2 linked regions of the Flammeovirga agarivorans genome follow. The main gene of each other region encodes a partner of the protein of the gene in region 2 in a complex. Links are inferred from orthologs where the notes say so. Each region holds a gene or a part of one and is shown on either strand. Other genes may lie near its edges.

Region 1 (3,516 bases), on a different replicon or contig from region 2:
CTTCCCAACCAGCGTATCCCATAAAGAAGCGACAATTGTTGACATTAAGTAGGCCTTTATGATTTAATTCTTTGATTTCATCATAATTCCCTCCCCAATACAAACCGTCTTTTAGGGGTATTGCGTTGGTTACATCTTTAAATTTATGGATGTAATGTAATGTATCCTGTTCTACTGGACCTCCGACGTATATTGGGCTATCTATTTCAAGCCTACTTTCCACCTCCTCGATTGTAACTAAAGAAGGTTTATTTAAAATTAGACCAAAAGACCCTTCCACTTCATCATGTTCACACACAATGATCACTGATCGTTCAAAATTACGATCTTTCATAAATGGTTCTGAGATAAGTAAATCACCATTTCCGATGGGTCTATTTCCAAAATTGATAGTAAAATCCATAGCAGTAAAGTCTAGATAGACAATTTTCAATACATCTTAAGCATTAATTTTTTCAAGCGATTGCATTACATTCTTAATTTCTAAATATCATCCAATAAACCAAAATAAATAAGCAAGAAATTGAAATTGTAATATACTTTTCATAAAAAAGCCTAATAAAAGGTCACGATATAGAGAACTTTTTTAATTGAATTTTGTTTGCGCATCTTTTTAACGAAAAATGCCAAATTGATTAAAAAAGTAACAAAATTGATTGTAAATTAGCATTTCAGAATGAAGAGATCATAAATATTAAGATGGATTATTTAGAAGGATTAAACCCACCACAGCGAGAAGCTGTTGTGAATATGGACGGCCCAATGATGATTATTGCAGGTGCTGGATCTGGTAAAACAAGAGTTTTAACCTATAAGATTGCTCACTTGATCAATAATGGCGTTGAGCCTTTCAATATACTTTCATTGACCTTTACCAATAAGGCTTCTAGAGAAATGAAGGAGCGTATTGTTGAAGCTGTTGGTGATGATGCAAAAAACTTATGGATGGGTACTTTCCACTCTGTTTTTGCTCGTATCCTTCGTTTTGAAGCTGAAAAACTAGGTTATCAATCCAATTTTACCATCTATGATACTGAAGATGCTAAATCGGTCATAAAAGGGGTCGTAAAAGACTTTCGTTTAGACGATAAGCTATATAAGCCTAATGTTGTTTTATCTAGAATTTCTAGTGCAAAAAATAACTTAGTATCATGGAGAGCCTATGAGCAAAATAATGATCTTCGACTAGAAGATGAGGCAAGCGGTAGGCCTAAAATTTTTGAAATTTATAAAGAATATGCCATCCGTTGTTTTAGAGCCAACGCCATGGACTTCGATGATCTTCTCTTTAATACCAATGTACTTCTTCATCAGCATTTAGATGTTTTGAACAAATACCAAAATAAGTTCAAATACGTCATGATTGATGAGTTTCAAGACACCAACATCTCTCAATATTATATCACAAGAAAATTAGCGGCAAGAAACCGTAATATTTGTGTGGTAGGAGACGATGCACAATCCATCTATGCATTTAGAGGGGCCAATATTCAAAACATTCTGAACTTTGAAAAAGATTACCCTGAGTTGAAAGTCATCAAATTAGAGCAGAATTATCGTTCTACACAGACTATTGTTGAAGCAGCCAATTCGGTAATTGCTCACAACAAAAATCAACTAGAGAAAAATACATTTACACAAAATGCTATTGGTGATAGAATTGAAGTTATTCGCTCTCCATCTGATTTAGAAGAAGCTAGATCTGTTGCTCAGAGTATTCAACAAGCCATTATAAAAGATCATATCCCTGCTAGTGATATCGCTATTTTATACCGTACCAACTCACAATCAAGAGCGTTGGAGGAAGCTTTAGTTAAACTCTCCATCAAAGCTCAGATTTTCGGAGGTCTCTCTTTCTACCAAAGAAAAGAGATCAAAGATATGATCGCTTATCTGAAGTTTGTGACCAACCCTAAGGATGAGGAAGCATTTAAGCGTATCATCAACTATCCTAAAAGAGGTATTGGAACAACTACCGTCAACAACTTATTTGTGAAGGCGGCGGAAAATAAATTAGGTATCTGGGATGTTGTATCAAATATTCGCCAATTTTTTGGCGGAAGGGTAGCTACTCAGGTAGAGAACTTCGCGAACATGATTAAGGTTTTCCAAATGCAATCAGAACAGAAGAATGCATTTGAAACCGCCTCATTTATTGCCAAAAATTCTGGTATTCTTAGAGAGCTTTACGAAGACAAAACTCCAGAAGGAAAAAACCGTTATGACAACCTTCAAGAATTGCTTAACGGTATTCAGGGTTTTACAGATGATCCAGAGAAAGAAGATAAAAGTCTTGTTACCTACCTTGAAGAGATTTCTTTAATCACAACTCAAGACAAGGAAGACGTAAGTGATGCCATTACCTTAATGACCATTCATATGTCTAAAGGTTTGGAGTATGATTATGTCTACCTAGTAGGTATGGAAGAAAACCTTTTCCCATCTCAAATGATGCTGGAGACTAGAGAAGATCTAGAAGAGGAAAGAAGATTATTCTATGTTGCCATCACAAGAGCCAAGCAAAAGCTATACATGTCTTATGCACTGCAAAGGTATCGTTTTGGTAAACAGATTATGTGTGATCCCTCTCGCTTTATAGATGAAATTTCACCTCAATATATCAGTATGAGAAGAAGTTCAATCAATGAAGACTTAGGACCAGGAAGTGTACCTGGCTTCTCCAACTTTAGGTCTCTACGTCAGCAACCATCGAATTTCACTAAGAAAGTTGTTAAACCAAAAGATGACCGTCCTTTTGTTCCTTCGAAAACAGATAATCTCGCTGCTGGAATTAAAGTGCGTCATATGAAGTTTGGTGACGGCATTGTTGAAAAGCTTTCAGAAGAAGGATTAGATCGTAGAGCTATTATTGCTTTTGAAGAAGTAGGAAAGAAAACATTGATTCTTACATTCGCTAAATTGATGATACTTGAAGACGAATAAGAAAATTCGCCTTAAAAAATTGATTATATTTAAGACTTAAACAGTCACTTGATCCCACAGTTAAGCGCTGTGGGATTTTTTAGTATTCACTTTACTACCTAACATTGAGAACCTCAAACTTATGAGAACATTATCAATTGTCGTTTTTTTTGGATGTCTATTTATTAGTAAGATAACTCATGCCCAAGAAATTACTCCTCCCAGTTATTTCTTAGAATTTATGGAGGAAAACCCTGATAAATTTCACCTTACCTACAATGATAATTTCGGACGTTTAATAAAATGGAATGATGATGAACTAAGTACTGTGGGTGGATTAGTTTATTGGATTTATGTACTTGAATATGTTAGACAGGTAAATAATGGTAACTTCTCTCCTACCGAAAGAGTGAAATTAGATGAGTTGGAAAAATTCGATGCCAATTCTAATAAGATGAAAATATGGCATGATTACCTGCATCACAACCGAAAATTATTAAAGGAAAAAGTAAGAATTAGAGAAGTAGTAAGCGGATTAATCAATTTTACTACAGATGCAAACAGTGACTATTTAATGAGTTTGCTTTCTGTAGA
Region 2 (3,500 bases):
TGCTCAATGAACTGTATATCAGTTTGTTTTGTGCTACTCCGTTTGAGAAGCGAATGCAAAGGTAAGAACTAAATTTTAATCTCCAAACTCTTTTTGAAAAAATTTTATTTTATTTTTTCGAACTACTTTGTGAAGATTTTAAACTCCCACTCTCTACTTAAAAAGACTAACGTTCTAGTCTTTTATAACCGCCTCTTTTCAGAAGCGAGTGCAAAGGTAAGAAGAGAAATTTAATATGCAATGCTTATTTGATTTCATTTGAAATTTTAATTTACATCGCTTTCTTCTTTGCAAAATATTGAAATGAATAGCACTCACTACAAGTGTTTTTCATTTGGCCTTCCGTTTGAAGGGAGTGCAAAGGTAATAACTGACTTGAAAAATTCAAGCCCCTTAATCAAAAATTAGTATCAATAAATTATAATACCTCATTAATCATTTATTTATCAAAGTATTATAGTTGTATAAATATTTCACAAAATCATAGTATCAATTACCAAAAGATAAATTATAGAATTTAGTATATTTATCTTCTTACAATAATTACTCTATGGATTTTAAATTAGTTGCTGATTTCACTCCAATGGGAGACCAACCTCAGGCCATAAAAGAATTGGCTGAAGGAGTAGAAACAGGGGAAAGTTCTCAAATTTTATTAGGTGTTACTGGTTCGGGTAAGACATTTAGCATAGCAAATGTCATAAAAGAAACGAATCGCCCAACACTAATACTCAGTCATAATAAAACATTAGCAGCCCAGCTATATGGAGAATTCAAACAGTTTTTTCCTGAGAATGCTGTAGAGTACTTCATCTCTTACTACGATTATTATCAACCTGAAGCATACATTCAAACAACAGATACTTTCATTGAGAAAGATTTGATGATTAACGATGAAATCGAGAAACTTCGATTATCATGTACTTCAGCGTTATTATCTGGTAGACGAGATGTTATTGTGGTCGCCTCAGTTTCTTGTATATATGGTATTGGTAATCCAGAGGAGTTTGGAAAAAATGTTCTCAAAATTAGAACCGGCATTGAATATCCAAGACAAAAACTTTTAAGAGACTTTGTTGACATTCTTTATTCAAGGAATGAAATAGAATTTAATAGAGGTAATTTTAGAGTTAAAGGCGATACTGTAGACATCTACCCTGCTTATGCAGATTTTGCATATAGAATTATATACTGGGATGATGAAATTGAAGAAATTCAAAGAATCGACCCAGAAACTGGTAAAATGCAATCAAGAGAAGATGCTATTACCATTTTCCCTGCTAATTTATTTGTTACAGGAAAAGATACTATTAATGAGTCTATCATCAAAATACAAGATGAACTCGTTGATCAAATCAAATATTTTGAAAAAGATCAACGAACAATGGAAGCAAAAAGAATCAAGGAACGAACAGAGTTTGACCTTGAGATGATTCGAGAATTAGGATACTGCTCTGGTATCGAAAATTATTCTCGCTTTTTTGATAGAAGACGTCCTGGACAAAGACCTTTCTGCTTACTTGATTATTTCCCAGATGATTTCTTAATGGTTATTGATGAAAGCCATGTGACCTTACCTCAAATTAGAGCCATGTGGGGAGGAGATAGGTCTAGAAAAATTTCCTTAGTTGACAATGGTTTCAGACTACCTTCAGCTTTAGATAACCGACCACTCACTTTTAATGAATTTGAAAATGTGGTTAATCAAAGTATATATGTCAGTGCTACTCCAGGTGATTATGAATTATTAAAGACGGAAGGAGCAATTATTGAACAAGTTATTCGACCAACTGGTCTTTTAGATCCTGAAATAGATGTTCGACCAACTTTAAATCAAATTGATGATTTATTAGAAGAAGTTACAGCGACTATAGAAAAAGGTGATAGAGTTTTGATTACTACTCTAACTAAAAGGATGGCAGAAGAGCTCTCCAGATATTTGGATCAAATAGGTATTAAGTCTACTTATTTACATTCTGAAATCAAACCATTAGATCGTGTTGAGATTTTAAGAGAACTTCGATTAGGAATTATCGATGTTCTAGTAGGTGTCAACCTTCTTAGAGAAGGACTAGACTTACCGGAAGTTTCGCTTGTTGCTATTATGGACGCGGATAAAGAAGGTTTCTTAAGAAATGAGAGATCTTTAATTCAAACAATTGGTAGAGCTGCCCGTAACTCCGATGGTAGAGTAATCATGTATGCGGATAAAATGACGAAATCCATGAACAAAGCCATAAGTGAAACTAAAAGGCGTCGTCAAATCCAACATGAATACAATTTAGAGCATGGAATAACTCCACGTACTGTAAGAAAATCACATGATGCTATTATTGAACAAACACAAGTAGCGGATAAAAAATCAATTAGTAAAGATTATCAATCCGAAGAAGCAAACCTTGCCAAGGCTGCAGAAGAAGCTTCAACTTATCAAGCAAATAGCAAAAAGAATATTGACGAACAGATCTCTCAAGTGAAAAAAGAAATGGAAAAAGCTGCTAGTGATCTCGATTTTGTAGAAGCAGCAAGACTTAGAGATATCATGTTTGAATTAGAAAGAGTAAAAAACAGCAAAGTATAATTAACAACATCCAAAACAATATACCATAAAACAAATCATGCAAAAACTAATCGACTATTTTAAAGAGACCCCATCTTTTCGAATGCTAATTCTTACGCTAGTAAACACTTGCAATGGACTTATTTGGTTCATTAAAAGTTCAAAAGAGAATGAAGAATTCATGAGTAAGTTATGGCTCTTTATCGCATTAACATCATTGATTCTTACGATTGTCTTCTTTATGAAGTTTTCGAAAGAAAAGAAGGAAAAATTCCTTTAGAAATAAAAAGAGGTTATCTAGCAATAGATAACCTCTTAATATATGTGCTCAACTAATGTTGAGAATCAATTACTCAACGATTGTAGTAACTTGACCTGCACCTACTGTACGTCCACCTTCACGGATCGCGAAACGAAGACCTTCCTCCATTGCGATTTCCTTTTGAAGTTCAACTGTGATAGTTACGTTATCACCAGGCATTACCATCTCAACACCGTCAGGTAGAGCGATAGTACCAGTTACGTCAGTTGTACGGAAGTAGAACTGAGGGTTGTAACCTTTGAAGAATGGAGTGTGACGACCACCTTCTTCTTTTGAAAGAACGTAGATCTCAGCAGTAAACTTCTTGTGTGGAGTTACAGAACCTGGCTTACAGATTACCATACCACGCTTGATGTCTGCTTTGTCGATACCTCTTAATAAGATACCTACGTTGTCACCAGCTTCACCTCTATCTAAGATCTTACGGAACATCTCAACACCAGTAATAGTTGATGTTAATTTGTCACCAAGACCCATGATTTCAACAGCATCACCTGTGTTAGCAACACCTTTCTCAATACGACCTGTAGCTACAGTACCACGACCTGTGATCGAGAATACGTCCTCTACTGGCATTAAGAAATCTTTATCTACATCACGCTCTGGAAGAGGAATTTC

What was found.
Region 1: the proteins of uvrB (region 2) and HGP29_RS03860 are in contact, whole or in part, in a crystal structure (PDB 7EGT), measured with the Thermus thermophilus proteins. The link is inferred for Flammeovirga agarivorans from one-to-one orthologs. Residues at the interface, in WP_096411307.1 of Thermus thermophilus: Glu23, Leu25, Arg26, Asp27, Gly28, Glu29, Arg30, Phe31, Arg55, Glu326, Asp327, Phe328, Glu379, Ser382, Gln383, His398, Gly400, Arg401; in WP_096412145.1 of Thermus thermophilus: His654, Arg656, Phe657, Gln666, Asp668, Glu669, Lys680, Arg681, Leu682, Ser683, Lys685, Tyr686, Ala687.

The regions. Positions count from the first base shown.
Region 1 is NZ_JABAIL010000001.1:908,873-912,388, reverse strand. Bases 393-3,321 are described here. They hold HGP29_RS03860 (ATP-dependent helicase), read left to right. Parts: upstream 393-699; coding sequence 700-2,943; downstream 2,944-3,321. Other genes in these bases: HGP29_RS03855 (hypothetical protein), read left to right, coding at 3,065-3,321; HGP29_RS03865 (YqgE/AlgH family protein), read right to left, coding at 393-403. Also shown: more of HGP29_RS03865, read right to left, coding at 1-392; more of HGP29_RS03855, read left to right, coding at 3,322-3,516. UniProt on the Escherichia coli protein: A helicase with DNA-dependent ATPase activity. Unwinds DNA duplexes with 3'-5' polarity. Translocates on single-stranded DNA with 3'-5' polarity. Initiates unwinding more efficiently from a nicked substrate than double-stranded DNA.
Region 2 is NZ_JABAIL010000005.1:661,684-665,183, reverse strand. The notes cover bases 119-3,065. They hold uvrB (excinuclease ABC subunit UvrB), read left to right. Parts: upstream 119-550; coding sequence 551-2,581; downstream 2,582-3,065. Other genes in these bases: tuf (elongation factor Tu), read right to left, coding at 2,910-3,065. Also shown: more of tuf, read right to left, coding at 3,066-3,500. UniProt on the Escherichia coli protein: The UvrABC repair system catalyzes the recognition and processing of DNA lesions. A damage recognition complex composed of 2 UvrA and 2 UvrB subunits scans DNA for abnormalities.